3 regions of the Clostridium sp. LXY-7 genome follow, and region 2 is predicted to be linked to each of the others. Evidence: predicted binding sites of a transcription regulator. Region 2 holds the regulator's gene; each other region holds the start of a gene.
The links. Region 2 encodes Rex, which represses fermentation and respiration genes when NADH is low (regulators of the CRP and FNR family bind a similar motif). Its sites were predicted from a motif close to ATTGTTAANNNNTTAACAAT; they were not measured.

Region 1 (7,667 bases), on a different contig from region 2:
TGTCTAAAAGGGGGAAAGTATTGATAGTAGTCACATATAATCAAAGTTCCACTTTTCTTTAATACTCTATGCATTTCCTTAAGGACTTTTGATGGGTCAGGATAATGATGAAAAGAATCAGTGCATATAATCACATCGAAGGATTCATCACCATAGGGCATATGTTCTGAATCGCCAATAGTTAAGGTAGCATTATCCTTAAGCTTTTTTTTAGCAATGTTTAGCATACCTTCTGATATATCTAATCCAAAGGCTTTTATGTTTTTATTTTGTGATAACAATAAAGATAAAATGTTTCCTGTGCCACATCCAACATCTAGTATTGAATTAAAGTTAAGGGTATTTAATTTTTCAATTAATAATGAATATAAGCCTCGTGCATGAGCACCATTAGAATCTATATCATAGCTAGTAGCTTGATTATTAAAGCTGTTAATGGATTTATTTTTATAATTATTCATAACATACCTCATATAAATTTCTTTTGCTTATTGTTAAATATAAGGGATAAAGAGAAATAAGATCAATTCTGTGAAAACTCACAAACACTGATAAACACTATATAGTTATAACAATAAAATAATATAATTAGTGACTGTTTGGACATCTAGACTACCTACGGGTTAGTTCAACTCTAATTTAACTCTATTGTAACTTACAATATTGTATTTATGCAACAAAGTAGTAAAAAATTTCAAAGGAAGTTAGTGATTACGAACAGTATAAAGAGGGTTAAATTTATGTGAAATTTAACCCTCTCTGTATATTAAAACTATAAATACTTTAGGTTTACTTTAACTATTCTGTTTTGTTTTTCTTAAAATATAAAATTAAAAATGCTAATCCAAGTATTAAAGTTATTGCCTCGGAAATAGGGACTGTAAACCACACGCCATTCATTCCGTAAAATTTAGGTAAAATCAAAACTACGGGTAGAATTGCACCAAAACCTCTTAAAATTGATAATGTAAAGGCTTGCTTTGGCTTTGAAATACAAGCAAATAATGAGGTAGAAACAATATTTAATCCCATTATTAAAAATGCAATAAAGTATATATGGATACCTTGTACAGCTATTTCTGTAAGTTGAATATTGCCATCCTTATTAAAAATACTAACTATGTTTTCTGGATATAGCACTCCAAGAATATAGAAAAAGACTCCTAAAATTATAGATACTGCACAGGCGCAATAAAATACTTTTTTTATATTTTTTATTTTACCAGCACCATAAAATACACTTATAAGTGGTTGAATACCTTGTCCTATACCAGTAAATAGTGCAACGCAAACTAAAGCAATATTCGATATTATTCCATAGGCACCTACCCCGATGTTTCCAACTATATTTAAGATAACCATATTAAATATAAGCATGATTATACCTGAAGAAAACTCAGTAATAAAGGAAGGTATACCTGAGGATATTATTAGTTTCAACTCGGTTTTTAATATTGAAGCTTTTATAAACTTAAAGCTATTTTTTCTTTTCATAAAATGTATTGATAGTACACACATACTGAAAATTGGAGCTAAGCCTGTAGCAAAGGCTGCACCGAACATTCCCATTTTCATTGGAAAAACAAAGACATAATCTAGAATTATGTTGCTAATACTAGCTGTCATCATTGCCATCATAGCCAGATTAGGACTGGAGTCATTTCTGACAAAACAAACAAGAATATTATTTACAATGAAAGGCAAGGAAAAGCACATAATAGTTTTTAAGTACGTATTAGCTAAGGGTAAAATATCCTCAGAAGCACCTAATAGTCTCACAATATCTTTAGAGAAGAAAACTCCAATAAAAGTAAGAAGGAGTCCTATACCCAAGGCAATATATATTACTTGCATAAAAATCTGTGAATATTTTTCCACACGTCCTTTTCCAATTGCTATTGAAAATCTAGTGGCACCACCTATTCCAAGTAAAAGACCTATACCATTTATAAAGCTATAGATAGGAAGAACTAAATTCAAGGAAACTAAGCCATTGCTTCCAACTCCATTTGCAACGAAAAATGTATCTGCTAGGATATAAAGTGATAATCCAAGCATACTAAGGACATTTAGTGAAACATATTTAAAAAAGGTTCTATAAATATTACTATCTAAAAGATTAACGGACTCTACTTGCATTTTAAATACCTCCTAAAAATAAAAAATCGCTAGGTCTGTATATCCTAAGACCTAACGATATAACACCCTAACGCTTCATGTAAGTATCTCAATCCGGTGATTGAAAATACTAAGCAATATTCAATTGATTACATTATAACAAATATTTTATCTTTGTCAATATAGCTTTACATAATGGAGAAATAAGAATTCAAGGTTAGAAAAGTAGATCCTATATGAGTAGAATCAATTTTTAAGGAGCTAGTTAATTGAAATAATTGAGAGATTATGTACTAAATGGTACAATTAAGTTGATATATAAAGATAATAATCTTAATAATAAGGAAGAAATAATCTTAGTAAAAAAACTCAAATAGGAGATGAAATAAAATCTAATATTAAACTAAGGAGATAAATAAATATGACAACAGCAATATATGCAGGATCTTTTGATCCATTTACCATTGGACATCTTAATGTATTAGAGGAGGCTAATTGCTTATTTCATAGAGTGATTGTAGCAATTGCGGATAATCCGGACAAAAGTCGTAGGGTAGATGCAGAAATAATGGTTAAGGCTATACAAGAGACCATTGATGAGTTGTTTCCCACAAATAAAATTACTGTAGTAAGACTTCAAGGGTTAATTTTAGACCTTGCAGAAAAGAAAAATATTAAGTACCTTGTTCGTGGTATACGGAATGGTATTGACTATGAATATGAGGAAAGCTTAGCGAAGATCAATGAATCTTTTGGACTTAAGACCATATATATTAGGGCTGGAAACCTTAGTCATGTAAGTTCATCTATGGTTATGGAACTTCATAAATATAATAAAGATATTTCGAATTATGTTCCTAAGCCAGTGGAAGAAGCAATAAAAAATAATGATTTATCAAAATAGCAAAAATAACAGTACATGAAAAAATGGAGAGGATTATATGGATAATTTTCAAGGTTCTATTTTTGACGAAATAAAAACTAATACCCCCTTGGCACATAGAGTAAGACCTAGAAATCTAGAAGAATATGTTGGACAGAGACACCTTTTAGATAAAGGCAAAATGCTTAGACACTTAATTATATCCGATAGTATTACCTCTATGATATTTTGGGGACCTCCAGGAGTAGGGAAAACCACTCTTGCTATGATTATAGCAACTCTTACAAAGGCAGAGTTTATAACTTTTAGTGCAGTGACAACTAGCACAAAAGAGATAAAAGAGGTCATGGTTACTGCAGAGCGTAAAAAGATGATGGGGATTAGAACCATAGTATTTATAGATGAGATACATAGATTTAATAAAAGTCAACAGGATGTATTTTTGCCGTCCGTTGAAAAAGGAGATATTATTTTAATAGGAGCCACCACTGAAAATCCTTCCTTTGAAGTGAATTCGGCATTATTGTCAAGATGTAGAGTTTTCGTATTACAACCTTTAGATACTAAAGATATTGTAACTCTACTTAAAAATGCTATTATGGATGAAAGGGGTTTCCCTGGACTGGATATAAAAATAATAGATAATGCATTAGAAATCATTGGGGTATATTCCAATGGTGATGCTAGGACTGCTCTTAACATACTTGAAATGGTAGTGGCAACCTCATCTAAGGAAAGAAATATGGTCAAAATTGATAAAAACGCTGTGGAACAATGTATAAATAAGAGAAGTATATTGTATGACAAAGGTGGGGAAGAACATTATAACCTTATATCAGCACTACATAAATCTATGAGAAATAGCGACTGTGATGCTTCTATTTATTGGCTTGCCAGGATGCTAGAAGCAGGGGAAGATCCACTTTATGTTGGGAGAAGAATTATAAGATTTGCCTCTGAAGATATTGGAATGGCAGATCCAAAGGCCTTAGAAATCGCCATTGCTGCCTACAATGCGGCGCATTATATTGGTATGTCTGAATGTACTGTGAATTTAGCTCAAGCAGTGGTTTATATGGCATTAGCACCTAAATCAAATGCGCTTTATGTTGGATATGAAAAGGCTAAAAAGGATATACATGATATGAAATGCGAAGGAGTGCCTCTTCATTTAAGAAATGATGTTACTAAATTAATGAGTGAGTTAGGTTACGGCAAAGGGTATAAATATGCTCATGATTTTGATGAAAAAGTGACCTCTATGCAATGTCTACCAGATAATTTGGTGGGAAGAGAATATTATACTCCTTCAAATCAAGGATTAGAAAAGAACATTAGTGAAAAGGTGAAATATATTAAATCGATGAAGAATATAAAAAAGGAAAAGTAAAAAGTCATAATATATAAGTTCCAATTAAGTTTATACATTATACAAATAGCTATATCATAAAAATTAAATAGAACTTCATATTATTACTGTTCAACCGTTTCGAAACCTTGATTCACTAAGGCTCTATTCAAGCAAAAAGCTAAAAGACAACAACTCGCTTCACTCGAACAAGTTGTCTTTCTTAACGCTTTTTACTTTCATATAGCCCAAGTAAATCTAAGATTTCTGCAAATGGTATTCTCAGCAATAATATGAAGTTCAATTCAAATAAACTATAAAAAAAAGCCTATTTGTATTATGTAGTTTCATTATTGAAACTTACATATAAAAGAGTAAATATGAATATATTTACTTTTATAAATATATATAGTAATATAACTTTAATATGTATTTTGGAGGTATGTAAGTTATGAAACTAGTCAATTGCTAATATTAATTTTAAATTAATAGAATTTATAAAAGAGATTTTATTACCTTATATAGGTGTTTTTGTTGTGCTTTTTTATAAAATTAGTGATTGAAAAGATAACTTACATTAGTAAATTAATAATTATTAAAGTTCTATAGTTTATTACTAGATATTATTTTGGTGTACAATTATATCTAGATAATATCACTATAAGAATTTTTATTAACATTGATTTTTAGGCTGTAAGAGAGTAATCTTTTACAGCCTTTTTATATTTAAATTTAATGAAAAGGAGAATGAATATGATTAGAGATTATAAGAAAGAGGACATTGATGAAATTATTAAAATCTATACCTTAGAATATAAGGCCATGCCAGCGGAGGTTGAAAGCTTAAGAAATGCAGCTAAGATTTTAGTATATGAAGATAATGGAATACAAGGATTTATAAGATTAATGATTAATGGATATGAAGGCTCTATAGAAATGGGAGCTGCAAATGATGAATTAATAATGCCTGTGGGGTTAAAGCTCTGGGAAGAGGGAGTGAGTTTTCTTAAGGAGAAAGGTGTAACTAGTGTTAATGTTTATCATGTAAAGGATAACTTGCAATGGCAAAAATTTTTCAATGAAATTGGCTTTGAATATTGGTATTCTGTATATAGATTTACTTATACAGGACCTAAATTTCAAGAATCTGATTTACAAATAGTGAAATATGAGGATAAGTATTTCCATGATAAAATAAGACTTGAAAGTGAAGCTTTTTCGAGTTTAAGAAGTGAACATGATATTAAACCCTATAATTGGTATTTAGGTGCAAGTAAAGAGAACATAGAAGATGCTCGAAAATGGACTTTAGAGAATAGAGAATATATATATTTATTCTTTGGAAATAATGAGATGATTGGAGCATCAATGGTTAAAGATGCTGAAATAGATCTATTATTTGTCAATGTAAATTATCAAAAGCAAAGCTATGGTAAAAAAATATTAGAGTTCACAGTAAATAGGGGATTAGAACAAGAGAGTACTGCTGTAAATTTAAATGCATTAGCTAGTAATGAAAAGGCATTAAAGTTATATAAAAATACAGGATTTAAGGTTGTACAAGCTCAAGATATCAGAAGATTTGCATTATTATCCACAATGGTTGATTAATATTAGATGGTAATGTGAATAGTTTTAAATTTATATGAGATAGAATAATATGTGATTGAGTAATATTTATGCTTAAACATGTGAAAGGTGAAGATATTCATGAAATTTATATATGTATGTGATTTACACGGCAATAAGGAGCTTTATAATAGTTTGAAAGAATTAATATTTAACACTAAGCCAGATATACTTATTATTGGAGGGGATATATTTGCTTATTCGTCTAGTGCTAAACCGCAACTAGAATTTGCAAAAGTATATTTAGAGGAATTTATTAAAATAATTAATATTCCAGTGTATATTATTTCAGGAAATTGTGATAGACCTATAGCGGTAGAATATCTACATGAAATGCAGAAATGTGGTTTAATAAATATTCTTAATCTTTCAGGTACAATTATAAATGATATTAAATTCATTGGATATGAATATATTCAACCTAGTCCCTTTAAAATTAAAGATTGGGAAAGAAGGGACTTAATTGACGATTATAATGTCTCGGATTTTCCGTGCTTTCTATCTAATGAAAATGACCAGCTAGACTCAGTAAACAGTTATTTTTTAAATAACTTACCAAGTATTGAAGAAGATTTAAAAATAATCAATGAAAAAAAATCCATATGGGTGATGCATGCACCACCCTATGGAGGAATTTTAGATATGAATTATGAAAATGTATATAGTGGAAGCAGGGCAATACGTAAAACCATTGAAGAAGTACAACCAATATTAACATTACATGGACATATTCATGAAGCGCCTACTATGTCGCAGAAATGGGCTCAGCATATTGGAAATACTATTTCTATAAATCCTGGTAGCACTGAAGTACTTCATGGAGTTATTGGAGAGATTAATAATGATGGAGAGGTCATATCTTTAAAACACACTATATATGGAGAGCTAGCAATCTAATTGAAAAAAACCAAGTTAGACATATTCGTCTAACTTGGTTTTTTATATTTAAACTAAATTTTATTTACTTCTTCCTCAATTCTCTCTAGTGCTTCTTTAATTAGCTCTCTTCTAGTACCTAAATTCATCCTTTGGAATAATTGTCCCTTTGTTCCAAACATAGCTCCATCATTTAACCAAACCTTGCATTTATTCATGAAAAAGCTATTTAATTCCTCAGAATTAAGATTTAGAGCCGAACAATCTAGCCATAATAAATAGGTTCCTTCTGGCTCTATAACTCTTATTTTAGGAATTCTTTCTTTAATGAAGTTTAATGTGAACTCTATGTTTCCAGCTAAATATTCCATAAGCTCTTGGTACCACTGTTCTCCATGAGTATAGGCTGCTTCTTGAGCTACTACACCAAGTAAATTAAGACCTTGAACACAATGCTTATCTAATTGAATTTCAAATTCTCTTCTTAGTTTTTCATTTTTTATAATCATATTAGCTGTTTCAAGACCAGCAATATTGAAGGTTTTATTTGGTGCTGTACATATTATGGAGTTCTGACTAAAATCTTCATTTATAGCTGAGAATACAGTATGTTCATGTGGCTTGTACACTATATCAGCATGAATCTCGTCAGATATCACTAGGATATTATGCTTTATACAAATTTCACCTAGCTTTGTTAACTCTTCTTTTGTCCAAACTCTTCCTACCGGGTTATGTGGGCTGCAAAGTATCAGCAGTCTAGTTTTCCTAGTTATAATTTTTTCAAGATTTTGAAAATCCATTTCGTATTTT
Region 2 (7,667 bases):
ATTAAAGAAATGTAGTCCTATAACTTTGTCCGGTCTTTTTGTAGCTGTACCAATTTCGGTTATTGATAGTGAAGATGTATTAGTTGCAAGAATTGCCTCTGGTTTACAAATTTCATCTAACTCTGCAAATATTTTTTTCTTTATTTCCATATTTTCTACAGCTGCTTCAATTACTAAATCTACATCATTTAATAAATTCATATCTGTAGTTCCACTTATTCTTGTTAATGTGTTTTCTACTTCTTCGCTAGACATTTTTCCTTTAGCTGCTAACTTTTCTAAATTCTTTTGAATTCCTGCTATTCCTTTTTGAACAAATTCATCCTTTATATCTCTTATAATTACTTCATAACCCTTTACAGCAAATGCTTGGGCTATACCAGCTCCCATAGTTCCTGCTCCGAGAATACAAATTTTTTCCATATTAAAACACCCCTTAATTTGATAAACTAAGTAGGTTACTGTTATAATAGCCTACTATTATATTCTATCACAAAACCCTTAATATAAGAAGGTTACCCGAAAGAAATTAAGTTATAATGCAGAAAAAACTACGAATAATCGTAGTTTTTCTGTACTATATAAAGCTAATTAAGCTTGTTTAACTTTTCTAATTTCCTCAGCTAATGCTGGAAGTATTTTAGAATAGTCTCCAACTAATGCTACATCAGCAGCCTTCATTATTGGAGCATCTGCATCTTTATTTATAGCTATGATAAAATTAGACTCTTGCATTCCAGCTAAGTGTTGGATTGCTCCAGAAATACCACATGCTATATATACTGTAGGTCTTACAGTTTTTCCTGTTTGTCCTACTTGTACTGCCTTCTCTACCCAACCGTTATCTACAGCTGCTCTTGATCCTGCTACTGTTCCTCCGATTGCATCTGCTACATCTTTAAGTAGTTCAAAATTTTCTTTGCTTCCTATTCCTCTTCCACCTGATACGATGAAATCAGCTTCAGTTATATCTACCATTTCTTTTGTAGATTTAACTACTTCTATAACTTCTGTTCTGATGTCTTCTTTTGATAATTTAACATCAAATTTCTCAACTTTAGCAGTTCTTCCTGCATTCTTTTCAAGCTTTTCAAAAACTCCTGGTCTTACTGTAGCCATTTGTGGTCTATGATCTCCACAAACGATTGTAGCCATTAAGTTTCCTCCAAATGCTGGTCTTGTCATTAATAAGTTGTTGTTTTCTGCATCTACTGCTAATGATGTACAATCAGCTGTTAATCCAGTTTCTAGTCTTCCTGCTACTCTTGGTCCTAAATCTCTTCCAATGTAGCTTGCTCCTATAAATACTACTTCTGGTTTCTGTGCATTAATAACATCAGTTATAACTTTTGCATATCCATCAGTTGTATAATGACTTAATAATTCGTGATCGCATACTAATACTCTATCTGCACCAAATGCAACTAATTCTTTAGTCATTTCTTCTATGTTTGTATGTCCAAGAAGTAACGCAGTAAGCTCTACTCCTATTGTATCTGCTATTTCTCTACCTTTTCCTAGTAGTTCTAATGCAACCTTTTGTAATTCTCCATCTCTTTGCTCTGCAAAGACCCAAACACCTTTGTAATCTGCTATATTCATGGTTATTCCCTCCTAATTTTAAATCCTAGATGAAGTGTTTTTCTTTTAATTTAGCTACAGCAACTTTTGCTGCTTCTTTTGGTTCTAAAGTTAAGATTTCTCCTTGACCTTTAGCTTCTTTAGTCATTGATTTCTTAACCTTTGTTGGTGAACCTTTTAATCCTAATTTAGCTACATCAACATTGATGTCAGCAACACTCCATACTTTGATTTCTTTTTCTTTAGCCATTGAGAATATGTTTTTAACGTTCATGTATCTTGGAACGTTTAAAGTTTCGATAGCTGTTAAAAGAACTGGAGTTTTAACTTTTAAGTTCTCATATCCATCTTCCCATGCTCTTCTTACTTTTAATTCACCTTCTGCTAATTTAGAAACTTCTTCAACATAAGTGATTTGTGGAATATTTAAGTGCTCAGCAATTTCTGGTCCAACTTGTGCTGTATCTCCATCAATAGCTTGTCTTCCTGCAAATATTACATCATAATCTAAGTTTTTAATAGCAGCTGCTAATGCGTGAGATGTAGCTAATGTATCAGCTCCTGCAAAAGCTCTATCTGTAACTAGGATAGCTTCGTCAGCTCCCATAGCTAAACCTTCCTCTAGTGCTACTTTAGCTTGTGGAGGTCCCATTGTTATAAGAGTAACATGAGCACCGTATTTATCTTTCATTGCTAATGCTTCTTCTAAAGCATTTTTGTCATCTGGATTTATTATTGAAGGAACACCATCTCTTATAAGAGTTCCTGTTTTTGGATCTATTTTAACTTCATTTGTATCTGGTACTTGTTTTACACAAACAACTATTTTCATCTTCAACTACCTCCTATTTTAAAACGTTAGCTGCGATAACCATTCTTTGAACTTCAGAAGTTCCTTCATAGATTTCAGTTATCTTAGCGTCTCTCATCATTCTTTCTACTGGATATTCTTTTGTATATCCGTATCCACCAAATATTTGAACTGCTTTTGTAGTTACTTCCATAGCTACTTCTGAAGCAAATAATTTAGCTCTTGCAGCGTCTAATGAATATGGAAGACCTTTGTCTTTTCTGTCTGCTGCTTTATAAACTAAGTTTCTAGCTGCTTCAACTTTAACATCCATATCAGCTACCATCCATTGTAATCCTTGGAATGCTGATAATGGTTTTCCGAATTGTTTTCTTTCTTTCATGTAAGCAACAGCTTCATCTAGAGCTCCTTGAGCAAGTCCTAGAGCTTGAGCTGCTATTCCAATTCTTCCTCCATCTAGAGTTTGCATAGCTATTGAAAATCCTTTTCCTTCTTTTCCAAGCATGTTCTCTTTTGGTACTATACAATTTTCAAATACTAATTCAGTTGTTGAAGATGCTCTTATTCCTAATTTTTCTTCAACTTTTCCTATTGAGAATCCTGGGAAGTCTTTCTCAACTATGAAAGCTGTTATTCCTCTTGTTCCTTTTGATTTATCAGTCATAGCAAATACTACAAATGTATCAGCTACTCCTCCATTTGTTATGAATATTTTTGAACCATTTAATACATAATGGTCTCCTTCTAAAACAGCTGTTGTTTGTTGTCCAGAAGCATCTGTTCCAGCATTTGGCTCAGTTAATCCAAAAGCACCTAATTTCTCACCTTTAGCAAGTGGAGTTAAATATTTTTCTTTTTGCTCTTGTGTTCCAAACATATATATTGGAGCTGCACATAATGATGTATGAGCAGAAACTATAACACCTGTAGTTCCACAAACCTTAGAAAGTTCTTCTACTGTCATAGCATAAGATACGTTGTTTCCACCTGCTCCACCAAACTCTGTTGGGAATGGTATTCCCATCATGTTATATCTAGCCATTTTTTTAACATTTTCCACTGGGAATTCTTCTGTTTCATCTATTTCAGCTGCTATAGGTTTTACTTCATTTATAGCAAATTCTCTTACAAGTTGTCTTACAAATTCTTGTTCTTTACTTAACGAAAAGTTCATTTTCCATACCTCCAATTATTAACGGATTATCTATTATTAAAATGCTTGTCTCTTTTTTCTAAGAAAGCAGTCATACCTTCTTTTTGGTCTTCCGTAGAGAAACAAAGTCCGAAAACTTCTGCCTCATACATAACACCACTATCTATGTCCATCTGCATACCTTTATTAATAGCTGATTTACACATCCTTACAGCAATAGGTGCATTTTTAGCTATTTTAGTAGCCATGTCCATAGCTTCTTGCAAAAGATTTTCTGGTTCCACAACCTTATTTACTAGTCCAATTCTTAATGCTTCTTCTGCATTTATCATTTCACAAGTATATATTAGTTGTTTTGCCATTCCTTCTCCTACTAATCTTGCTAATCTTTGAGTTCCTCCAAAGCCTGGTGTTATACCTAATCCAGCTTCCGGTTGGGCAAATTTAGCTTTAGATGATGCTATTCTTATGTCACATGCCATAGAAAGCTCGCATCCTCCTCCAAGAGCAAAACCATTTACTGCTGCTATTACAGGCTTTTCCAACATTTCTAATTTTCTAAAAACTTTATTTCCAAGTGTTCCAAATTCTCTTCCTTGAAGTGAATTTAACTTTTGCATTTCTGAAATATCAGCTCCAGCAACAAAAGCTTTTCCTTCACCTGTTAATAAAACTACATATACATCTTCATCTTTTGAAACTTCATCAATTACACTATTAAGTTCTTTCAGTGTATCTGAATTTAAAGCATTTAAAGCTTTTGGTCTGTTTATTTTGATAACTGCTATGTTGTCATTTTTTTCAAGAATAATGTTGTTATAACTCATTTTTAATTCCCCCATGAACGTACTTAGTATCGTTTATTATTTTGTTAATTTAATAACAAAATAATAGTGATTGAATCCAAGGACCTCAATCACTATTATACTGCTATTATATATACTTTTCAACTTGATTTGAGAAATTCCTATATATTTTTTAAATTTTCATAAGATTAAACCATTATTTTTAAATTTTATTAATTTTATTTTTAAAAATATATCATTTTATTCCATTTCTCGTTCGTTTAATAAATAACTTAGTGTCATCAAGCTTTCACTTAAATGTACATTTTCAACAATGATATCTTCTGGAACCTTCAAATCTATTGGAGCAAAGTTCCATATAGCTTTAACTTCATTTTTTATTACTATATCACACACACTTTGTGCTCTATTTTTAGGAACACATATTATTGCAATATGTACTTTATTTTCTCTTAAAAAACCTTCTAATTCATCTATATCCTGCACTTCTACATCTCGTATTTTCAGACCTATTAATTTTACATTAATATCAAAAATACCTTTTAAATTAAATGCCATTTTCGTAAACTTTGTATAATTAGCTATTGCCTGACCTATGTTACCAGCACCTATAATTACAGTATTATATTCTTTATTTAAACCTAATATTAAGGATATCTGATAGAGCAATTCCTTTACATTATACCCATATCCCTGTTGTCCAAAATCTCCAAAACAATTTAAATCTTGTCTTATCTGCGAAGCAGTAAATCCAATTTTCTCGCTTAATTCTTTTGAAGATATTCTATCTACATCATTTTTTTCTAACTCTCTTAAATATCTATAATACTTCGGAAGTCTTTTAATTACTGCCATTGATATATTCTTTTTTCTATCCACCATCTTCACTCCTTACTTAAGTTTTTAAAATTTTTTATATCTTATACTAAGTATACTTTTAGCCTAATATTTCAAATTAATTCTTCTATACTCATAACTTTTATTTATTTATTTCTTATTATTATATAATACATCAACTATATTATACTATAAAAATTTGTACGTATTCTATATTTTTTTATAAAATTCAACATAAACATTGATATTTTAAAAAAATTTCCATATAATTTCTATTTATATAACAGTATTGGTTAATATTTAACAAACAATTTAAAACTATAGATATTCATGTTAAAATATCTATAGGGACGGTGAATAATATGATAGTTTTAAGTTGCAAGAATATAACTAAATCTTATGGAATAGATGTGATATTAAAAGATGTAACCTTTAATGTTAATGATGGAGAAAAAATTGGATTAATTGGAGCAAATGGCGCTGGTAAATCAACGCTTTTTAAAATATTAACCTCTCAATTAGAATATGATTCTGGAGAGCTTTTTATTGATAAATCTAAAAACCTTGGTTATTTATCTCAAAGCTTATCATTAGAATCTAATAATACTATATATGATGAATTACTATCTATTTTTAAAACCTTAGTAGACATGGAATTAAAGCTTCATGATTTAGAACTAAAAATGAATGAACCTTATGATGCCTCTAAAGAAGATTATCATAATAAAATAATTAGAGATTATACAACCTTAACTGAACTTTATGATAATAGGGGTGGATATACTTACAAAGCAGAAATTAGTAGAGTATTAAGAGGTCTTGGCTTTACTGAAAATGATTTTGACAAATCAATAAATATACTTAGTGGCGGCCAAAAAACTAGAGTTGCTCTCTGTAAGTTACTTCTTACAAAACCAGATATACTGCTCCTAGATGAACCCACAAACCATTTAGATTTAGATGCTATAGAATGGCTTGAAGGATATTTAAAAGAGAATAAAGGTACTATCATAATAGTATCTCATGACAGATTCTTTTTAGATGCTGTCACTGATAAAACTTTAGAGTTAGTAGGTGGTAAAGTAGATATATATAATGGTAATTACACAGCCTTTGTAGACTTAAAAAAGAAAAATCAAGAGATATTGATGAAAGCTTATGATCTTCAACAAGTTGAGATTAAACGTCAAGAGGAAATAATAGCTAGATATAAATCATTTAATAGAGAAAAGAGTGTAAGAGCCGCTGAAAGTCGTCAAAAATCACTTGATAAGATAGATAGGATTGAAGCCCCTATAACAATTGAAAAAGCATCTAAAATTAAATTTGAAACTCAAATTAAAAGTGGTAATGATGTTTTACATATAGAAAATTTAAGTAAAAGTTTTGGTGAAAAACTACTATTTAGAGATGTCTTTATGGATATTAAGCGTGAAGAAAAAATAGCACTTATTGGAGAAAATGGTCGCGGAAAAACCACTTTATTTAGAATAATAATGGATAAGATAGAAAATGATTTAGGCATTAAAGTTCTTGGTAAAAATGTATTTGTCGGATATTATGATCAAGAACAATCTAATCTCAATAATGATAAAACTATTATAGACGAAGTTTGGGATGATTTTCCCCATATGACTACTACTGAAATTCGTACTTCGTTAGCTGCTTTTTTATTTACAGGAGAAGATGTTTTTAAAAATATATCCACCCTTAGTGGCGGTGAAAAGTGTAGAATTAATCTTCTAAAATTAATGCTCTCTAAGTCAAATTTTTTATTACTTGATGAACCTACTAATCATTTAGACATTATATCTCGTGAAGCCTTAGAAAATGCTATTTTAAACTACGATGGAACTATACTTTTAATATCCCATGATAGATATTTTCTAAATAAAATTATAAATAAGATATTTGAATTAAATGAAGATGGAATAAAAGAATATTTAGGAAACTATTCTTATTATGTGGAAAAAAAGAATAATCCAAATAGATTCGAAGAGTTTGAAGAATATAATGGATTAACTAAAACGCAAATAAAATTGGATAAGAAAAAGAAAAAGGAAGTTGAAAAAGCTGAACGTGAAAAAAAGGCTTATATTAAATCTCTAGAAGATAAAATTGCCTTGCTAGAAGAAAATCTTGAAAATCTTCAGGGACAGCTTTGTCTAGAAGAAATCTATTCGAATCCTGAAAAAAGCGTAGAAGTAAATAATCAGATTCATGATACGGAGAAAAAATTACAGGATCTTTATGAACAATGGGAAGAGCTAGTTTAAATGAAACATTCGGTACTTTCTCTATAATACATAAAAAGCATGGTGATATTTCACCATGCTTTTCTCTATTTAAAACCCCATCATGTAAAAAACCTATTTTTTCTTATTCAATCCTTATTAGCTTAGTGTCCAGTTAAGCTAATTTTCTAGCTACTATCTCAGTTACTGAGAATGTTGCAACATCATCAGCATATTTTCCTGGT
Region 3 (7,667 bases), on a different contig from region 2:
TTACGGCATATGTCTTTAGATAGGTTTTCCTTTTTCAATATATTTTTAAGAAAATCATTTATCTGATTCCATTCCCAACCTAAATTTAAGAGTTGTCCAACACCTGCATGGATAGCACCATCACTTACAATAACAAGGGCATCGTTTTCGCTTACATAGAATCTACTCTCATATATGGTTTTATTATTTATTACTCGAGCGGTTTTATGAATATAACTAGGTCGTGTATTTCTAAAAAAGAATACAGGAGGATTATCATATTCAACCATATATACTTCTCCAGAATAGTTGATCTTAATTATTGTAAAGGTGGAGTAAGCTAATTTCCTAACATGGCACTCCGGAAGGGTGTTAGTAATAGTATCAATAGTTTCATCAATAGTTGCACCACCTTTAAGCATGGTTAAAGCTATTTTAGAAGTAAGTGTTGCTAGTATATTAGCTTTAACACCACTACCTAAACCATCAGACATAACAATAATGACACCATCTTCCGTTGAGGTGATTTCAACATTATCACCACAAAGTTCTTCTCCTATTTTATTCATACTTAAATGGGTTACATCTATATAATACCTATTCATAGCTTAGTTTCCTTTTCCAACACTTTCTTTAAGTCTATTAGAGCAACTTTAGTTTCTGCAGTGCTTTCTCCTAGAAGACTTGCAATTTCTTGAGCTACTAACATTTGCTTATGAATTATAGATTGAGTTACATCAATAGCACTATGTTTAATTTCTATTAACTCAAGTTTTCTTTTTTCTTCTGCTGTGATGTCTGTAAAAATAACTAAGAGAGATTCATGATTTTCAATATATATAATACTTTTATATCCATGGAATTTATATTTGCCATAGTATACTTTTACTTTTTCTACATTGGTTTTAGTAGTTATAACTTTTAAGAAGTCTTCGTCATCTATTAAATCCTGGATGGGAAGACCTTTTAAGGTATCTTTATCATCTAGATGAAAAATTTTTTCGAATACAGGATTAGTATCGGTTATTATAAGATTTTTATCGAGGATTAACACAGCATTAGGTGTGTTTTTAAATATCTCAGTATTAATTCCTTCTGCCAAGCTACGCATATAAGGAACGCACATTTCAACTTGAGACATGCCATGATAAACTGCTATAGCTTTTTCCAAACAGGTATTGTAGCCACAAGCTCCACAGTTAAGTTCATCTTCTTTTTTATATTTTCCCATTTTATTTAATATTTTCGTTATCTCTTCATCAGATGGAATAGGCAGATAGATTTTTTTATCTCCATAAATTCTAGTTAAATTAATATTTATATTATTCAATATAGGAGATAACTCCTTAGGCTTACTATGAGACTTTGCAAATTGCTGAATTCTTTGTAGTCTACTATATATTGTATCCCCTCGATGAATTCCTCCAGGCCCCCCAAGACAGCTTTCATTGCAGGCACTTAACTCAACACATACATTTTTCAAATTGTTATTCTTTAATTCATCTAGTAGAGACATGCAATTGTCTAATCCATGTATATTTATTATGTCTAGTCCTCTAGTCTTTAAAGTCAATGAAAGAGAAGCAAGGATTCCACCTACTAAAGGGTAGTTATCACCGCGAAGTGTACCTGCTGAATCTAATTCACCATCAGGTAAAGATAAATAATTTATATTATTATTTACTAAAAATTCACTAAGTTCATCAAAGGTAAGGACAGAATCCACAATACCTTGATTTTGTTCTGATAGAGCTTCTACTTTTTTTGATATACATGGGCCAATGAACACTGTATGGGAATCAGGATATCTTTTTTTTATGGTTTTGCCATGAGCAATCATAGGTGATATAACTGGAAGTGTGAATGGAATAAGTTCAGGATAGTATTTTTCAATAAGCATTACTACGGAAGGACAGCAGCTAGTTAGAAATCTATTTTCTGAACTATTAGATATTAAAGTTTCATATTCTCTAGTAACTAATTCAGCACCAATAGATACCTCTTCTATTTTAGAAAAACCTAGAGCCCTTAATCCATTTATTAATTTGTTACTTTCAGGAAAAACTCCTCTAAAGGCAGGGGCCAGTTGAGCAATTACCTGGTTACCATTTTTTAAAGCAATTTCTACTTCTTCAATATCTGAAAGTACATGTCTCGCATTCTGTGGACAGACTATAAGACAATGACCGCAGGAAAGGCATCTAATTTCTTGAATTTTTGCTTGGTCATTTAATACCTCGATAGCTTTAACTGGACAACTTCTAACACATTTATAGCAGTTTTTACAATTGGCTGAGCTAAAATTCATTACTTGCATAGTTTACACCTTCTTTAGAATATTTTTATTAAAAAAGTTTTTTACATCTTCTTCTCCAACTGAATGTAAGGTATCATCAACAACTACGCTCACAGCTTTAGTACAATTACCCAGACAAAAGGCTGCCTTTAATTCAACTACATCTGTTAATTTATTAATTTCAATAAGATTTTTAAGTTCATTAATAACTTTATGTGACCCTTTAACATAACATGCACTTCCAACACAAACCTTTATAACCACGAAATCACCCCTAAAAAATATATATGTACTTATAAATTATAGAACTTAGTTAAAATTTAGTCAATATTCCGAAAATTTTATATAATTCTAAAATCAACAACTTTTTAAAACAAAGCTAAATAAAAAAGTAAAGGAATATAAAAACATAAGAATATATAGATTCTGTGAGGATTAGTACTGTATTAATAATAAATTCAATAGAAATTTTCATAGAATTTAAACACTGGAAAGAAAATATTGTATAATAAATTATGAGAAAGGGGAGAAAAAGATGAAGTTAGTTTTTATATCTGATATTCATGGATCTTTAAAATATGCGCAAAAGGCTATAGAGATTTTTAATAAGGAAAAGGGTGATTATTTAATTATTTTAGGAGATATTTTATATCATGGGCCTAGAAATCCATTGCCAGAGGAATATAATCCTAAAGAAGTAGCTAATTTACTGAATGAATACTGGGATAAAATAATAGCAGTAAGAGGAAATTGTGATTCAGAAGTGGATGCAATGATAATAAAATTTCCTATAATGGCGGACTATTCAATTATATTACATGAAAATAGAAAATTTTTTATAACTCATGGACATATTTATAACGAAAAGGATAAACCTAATATATCAACGGGAGATGTATTAATACATGGTCATACTCATATTCCGATGATAAAGGAAGTGGATGGTATTCATATAATTAATCCAGGTTCAATAACCTATCCAAAAGAAAATAATCCCCATAGCTATGGAGTTTTAGAGAACAATGGGTTTTCAATAAAAACCATAGAAGGGGAATGTTTTAAAAGAATAGATTGGTAAATATTGAAGTCAGAATTGTGAATATAAGTAATGCAATATTTAGCAATATCTTTTTTCTTAACTTTACCATTTTAATACCACCTAGCTTAAATACATGAATGTACTTTATATTATGTGATATCTATAGTTTTAGTTAAAGATATTTCTATAGATTAAAATCTATTGTGAATGGAGAGTAAAAATGAATTTAAAAGATAAGAATTCATTAATTTATATACTACCAATAATATTATTGAACATGGTTGCTATAGCCATCGTAATAGCAGTATTAACTTTAAAAGGCATAAATGTTAAGTTGTTTGTTCTAATTGCCATGATTTCTATTCTCACATCTGCACTTATAAATGGCATTAGAGAAATAATAACTGAAGAGAAAAAAGGAAAAGCAATATACTATTTTATTATGGTAGCTTTAATTTTTGTGTGCATGTTTATAGTTATATAATAAATGCAATGGAAGGAGAAGAATTTTGGAAATACATATTTTTATAAAGGGACATAGAGAACCAATAATTTTTAAGGGAGATAGAATTGATGTGCTTGATTTTGAGATGAAAGGAGTAAAATATAAGCAAGTCCGATATTTTAAAAATGGTTTCAGTAAGAGTGAATTAATTGAAACTTCACTTATAACAAAAATAGTTGAAGAGGTTTAAGGTTTTAAAGAGGGAACTTATAGTGAATTGCAACTTGGTTATAAATATGACATATAGATGTCATATTATTCTTGATATGATAGACATAAGATAAATAAGAGCTATTAAAAAATAGCTAATAAAGGATAGATTTTTGTGTACCTCATATGGTGAAATTTAATCCTAATATAGAAGAAGAAGCTAGAGAAAATATGAGAAGATTTTTCCTGAAACTAAGAAGATGGAGAAAATAACTTAAGGAGACAATATGGAGTATATTAAAGCGAAGCAGATATTATCTCAATATACAGATAATAATCCATGGTTTGGAATTAATTATAATATGAATATATATAAGGGCTGTTGTCATGGATGTATCTATTGTGATTCTAGGAGTGAGTGCTATGGTATAGAAGATTTTGATAAGGTTAGAGCAAAGGAAAATACCATAGAGATTTTAGCTAAAGAATTAAAGAGTAAAAGAAGGACAGGAGTTATAGGAACAGGGGCAATGAGTGACCCTTATAACCCTTTTGAGAAAAACTTAACACTTACGAGAAAAGCCTTAGAAGAAATAAATAGATGCAATTATGGTATATCTATAGCTACTAAAAGTAATTTAATAGTACGAGATATAGATATATTAGAAAAGATTAAAGAACATTCACCAGTTCTTATAAAAATTACTATTACCACTATGGATGATGAGCTTTGTAAAAAGATAGAACCTAATGTTGCCACCACATCTGAAAGATTTGAAGCTATAAAGGAACTTTCTAAAAGAGGTATTTTTACTGGAATATTACTTATGCCCATACTGCCTTTTATCAATGACAATGAAGAGAATATTAGTAGCATAGTTAGAAAGGCATCAGAATGTGGAGCTAAATTCATTTATGCTTATGGAATGGGAGTAACTTTAAGACAAAATCAAAGAATGTACTTTTATCAGCAGCTAATGAATAAATTTCCAACAGAAAACTTATTAGAAAAATATAATAAAACCTACGGAAATAACTATGAATGTTCTTCTAAAGAGCATAGAAGACTTTGGCGTATTTTTAAAGCAGAATGTGAAAGCTTGGGGTTATTATACAAAATGGCAGATATAATAGAAAGCTATAAAGGAAATTATAAGCAGGAGCAAATAAGTTTATTTTAGAAGGAAAACTTACATTGTCTTGAATTCTGACTTCTTTAAAATTAATTTTAAAGAAGTTTTTTTGTAGTACTATTCTTTATGGATTTTAATAATTGGCTTTTTAAAAAATGGTTTGTGAGTAATAATATGTAGTTCATTATCAACACTATATTAAAACAAAGCATAATAATTTAGGGAAAAGAAAATATGTATTTTAGTTAAATGGCATAATATTACATGTTATAATAGATTATATTTGCTTGCAAAAGAAATATGTTTAGACTTTAAGAAAAATTGAAGAGCATCAAGTTGGACAGATGAAGGTATCTCAGGGGAATTTACTATATTGGCAATAAAGAATTGATAATTAAACTTTAACTTGATTGGAGGAAGTAAGATGAAGATTACGTATATTCATCACAGTAGCTTTAGTGTGGAGTTTGAAGAAGCTATATTTTTATTTGATTATCATAAGGGGAAACTGCCAGATTTTGATTTAGATAAGAAGCTTTATGTTTTTGTTAGTCATAAGCATGGAGATCACTTTAATTTAGAAATGTTTAAGGTGTTAGAGAAATATCCTAATATTACTTATATTTTATCAAATGATATTAAGTTTAATGAGAAATATTTAATAAGAAAAGGTATACCTGTTGAAGTTAAGGAAAAGAGTATATCCATTGGAAAAAATAAAACAATAGAAGTAGAGGAGTTAACTATAGAAACACTTAAATCTACAGATGAAGGAGTGGCTTTTATAGTTTCTTACAGAGGAAAAACCCATTTATCATGGTGGAGATTTGAATTGGTGGCATTGGGCAGGCGAAGAAGAGCAATATAATTTAGAGATGGAAAAAAGCTTTAAAGGTGAGATAGATAAGATTCAAGGAAGAACTATTGATGTAGGATTTATTCCCCTTGATCCAAGACAAGAAGAGGATTTTTATTTAGGCTTTAACTATTTTATGGAGCAAACTAAGACTAAGATAGCATTTCCTATGCATTTTTGGGAGAATTATAGTGTTTGTAGCAAGATTAAAAATTTAGATATATCAAAAGGGTATAGAGATAGCATTATGGATATATCTGAAGAGAATCAAGAGTTTAGTATATAATCTTACTATAAAATCATAAAATTTTAAAACCATAAAACCGGAAAGAGGGAGGCTTTAGTAAGAATAGAACTTACTAGAAATAAATTATGAAATTAATAAAAGAATTATATACTAAGGATATAGGCGTGGATACAATAGAAAGAAATCCTTTATATAAAATAAGAAAAGCCGCAAGAGCTATAGTAGTTAATGAAGAAAATAACATTGCTATTTTAAGTGTTACAAAGGATAGTTATCATAAGCTTCCAGGTGGAGGAATTGAAGGAAATGAGGATATAGAAGAAGCTTTAGAGTAATGCCCCGGTTCAATAAGGATGTTTTAAGTTTTTGAGATTTGCCGTAGGATTTTTAAGTCCTACGGCTTTTCTCTTGTCTTAAACGCTGCCCACAAAATTGAAATATACATCAACCTGCTGGGTATAATTTTTCTTCTTGTGTGGCTCAGAACGCTCATGCACCACAATCTTTTCAACGAACTTCCTCACGATTTCAGGAGTTAACTCCTGAATATGGGTGTACCTTTCCACGCTCCCGTATTTTTTTGTTTTATACCTCAGCTTGTATGTTTCCGTCAAAAGAAATACAATAGAGCTATGGAGGTGTTATGCGTGGATTATATAACGACAAAAGAAGTAGCGAAAAATTGGGGAATCACAGACAGAATGGTAGTGTACCATTGCTCTGCCGGGCGGATTAAGGGAGCTAAAAAAATGGGAAATACATGGCTTGTTCCGGTTGATGCTGAAAAACCGGCTGACGGACGATACAGGAGCAGTAAAGTAAAGGATGGTGAAAATAAATGAAACGGATATTTTTGGTTGAGGACGATAAGGCAATCGCCAGAAATCTTGTGCTTCTGCTCCGCTCGGAGGGATTTACAGTCACTCACGCCCCTACACGGAGTGAAGCCCTTGCCGCGCTTGCCGGGAATAAATTTGACTTGGCGTTGATTGATATTTCTTTGCCTGACGGAAATGGCTTTACGGTTTGCACGGAAATCAAAGAAACGCAAGATGTTCCCGTTATCTTTCTGACGGCTTCCGGCGATGAGGCGAGTGTTGTTACCGGGCTGAACATGGGCGCGGACGACTATATCACCAAGCCTTTTCGTACGCGTGAATTGATTGCGCGAATTGGAACCGCCTTGCGAAAAAGCGGGCGTTCCGGGTCGGATTTTGAAATTCGCGGGCTTCATGTCGATACGGCAAGCGGCATTGTGAAAAAAAACGGCAACGAGGTTTTTCTTTCAGCATTAGAATACCGCTTGTTGCTGGTGTTTATTAGCAACCCAAAAAGTATTATCACGAGGGGCAGGCTACTTGACGAATTGTGGGACGCGGCGGGCGAGTTTGTCAATGACAATACACTGACCGTGTACATCAAACGCTTGCGGGAGAAGATAGAGAGCGACCAAGCAAGCCCG

Region 1: coaD (pantetheine-phosphate adenylyltransferase) is a predicted target of Rex. The motif match lies at 2,263-2,282, and genes of this name have one in related genera.
Region 3: ACI48Q_RS11795 (NAD(P)H-dependent oxidoreductase subunit E) is a predicted target of Rex. The motif match lies at 2,585-2,604, and genes of this name have one in related genera.

Annotation. Positions count from the first base shown of each region.
Region 1 covers NZ_JBLLJL010000005.1:294,810-302,476, reverse strand. Annotated here, with positions in the region: gene ACI48Q_RS17775 (class I SAM-dependent methyltransferase) at 1-461, opposite strand, end outside; gene ACI48Q_RS17770 (MATE family efflux transporter) at 799-2,139, opposite strand; gene coaD (pantetheine-phosphate adenylyltransferase) at 2,540-3,022, shown strand; gene ACI48Q_RS17760 (replication-associated recombination protein A) at 3,060-4,391, shown strand; gene ACI48Q_RS17755 (GNAT family N-acetyltransferase) at 5,103-5,960, shown strand; gene ACI48Q_RS17750 (metallophosphoesterase family protein) at 6,060-6,875, shown strand; gene ACI48Q_RS17745 (MalY/PatB family protein) at 6,929-7,667, opposite strand, start outside.
Region 2 covers NZ_JBLLJL010000004.1:280,606-288,272, reverse strand. Annotated here, with positions in the region: gene ACI48Q_RS14565 (3-hydroxybutyryl-CoA dehydrogenase) at 1-423, opposite strand, end outside; gene ACI48Q_RS14560 (electron transfer flavoprotein subunit alpha/FixB family protein) at 592-1,602, opposite strand; gene ACI48Q_RS14555 (electron transfer flavoprotein subunit beta) at 1,628-2,413, opposite strand; gene ACI48Q_RS14550 (acyl-CoA dehydrogenase) at 2,427-3,566, opposite strand; gene ACI48Q_RS14545 (short-chain-enoyl-CoA hydratase) at 3,593-4,372, opposite strand; gene ACI48Q_RS14540 (redox-sensing transcriptional repressor Rex) at 4,592-5,230, opposite strand; gene abc-f (ribosomal protection-like ABC-F family protein) at 5,551-7,464, shown strand; gene kamE (lysine 5,6-aminomutase subunit beta) at 7,598-7,667, opposite strand, start outside.
Region 3 covers NZ_JBLLJL010000002.1:977,365-985,031, reverse strand. Annotated here, with positions in the region: gene ACI48Q_RS11805 (SpoIIE family protein phosphatase) at 1-584, opposite strand, end outside; gene ACI48Q_RS11800 ([Fe-Fe] hydrogenase large subunit C-terminal domain-containing protein) at 581-2,296, opposite strand; gene ACI48Q_RS11795 (NAD(P)H-dependent oxidoreductase subunit E) at 2,300-2,539, opposite strand; gene yfcE (phosphodiesterase) at 2,811-3,353, shown strand; gene ACI48Q_RS11785 (hypothetical protein) at 3,535-3,798, shown strand; gene ACI48Q_RS11780 (hypothetical protein) at 3,824-4,009, shown strand; gene ACI48Q_RS11775 (SPL family radical SAM protein) at 4,257-5,150, shown strand; gene ACI48Q_RS11770 (MBL fold metallo-hydrolase) at 5,527-5,970, shown strand; gene ACI48Q_RS11765 (hypothetical protein) at 5,930-6,244, shown strand; gene ACI48Q_RS11760 (hypothetical protein) at 6,331-6,540, shown strand; gene ACI48Q_RS11755 (DUF4368 domain-containing protein) at 6,619-6,771, opposite strand; gene ACI48Q_RS11750 (DNA-binding protein) at 6,907-7,047, shown strand; gene ACI48Q_RS11745 (response regulator transcription factor) at 7,044-7,667, shown strand, end outside.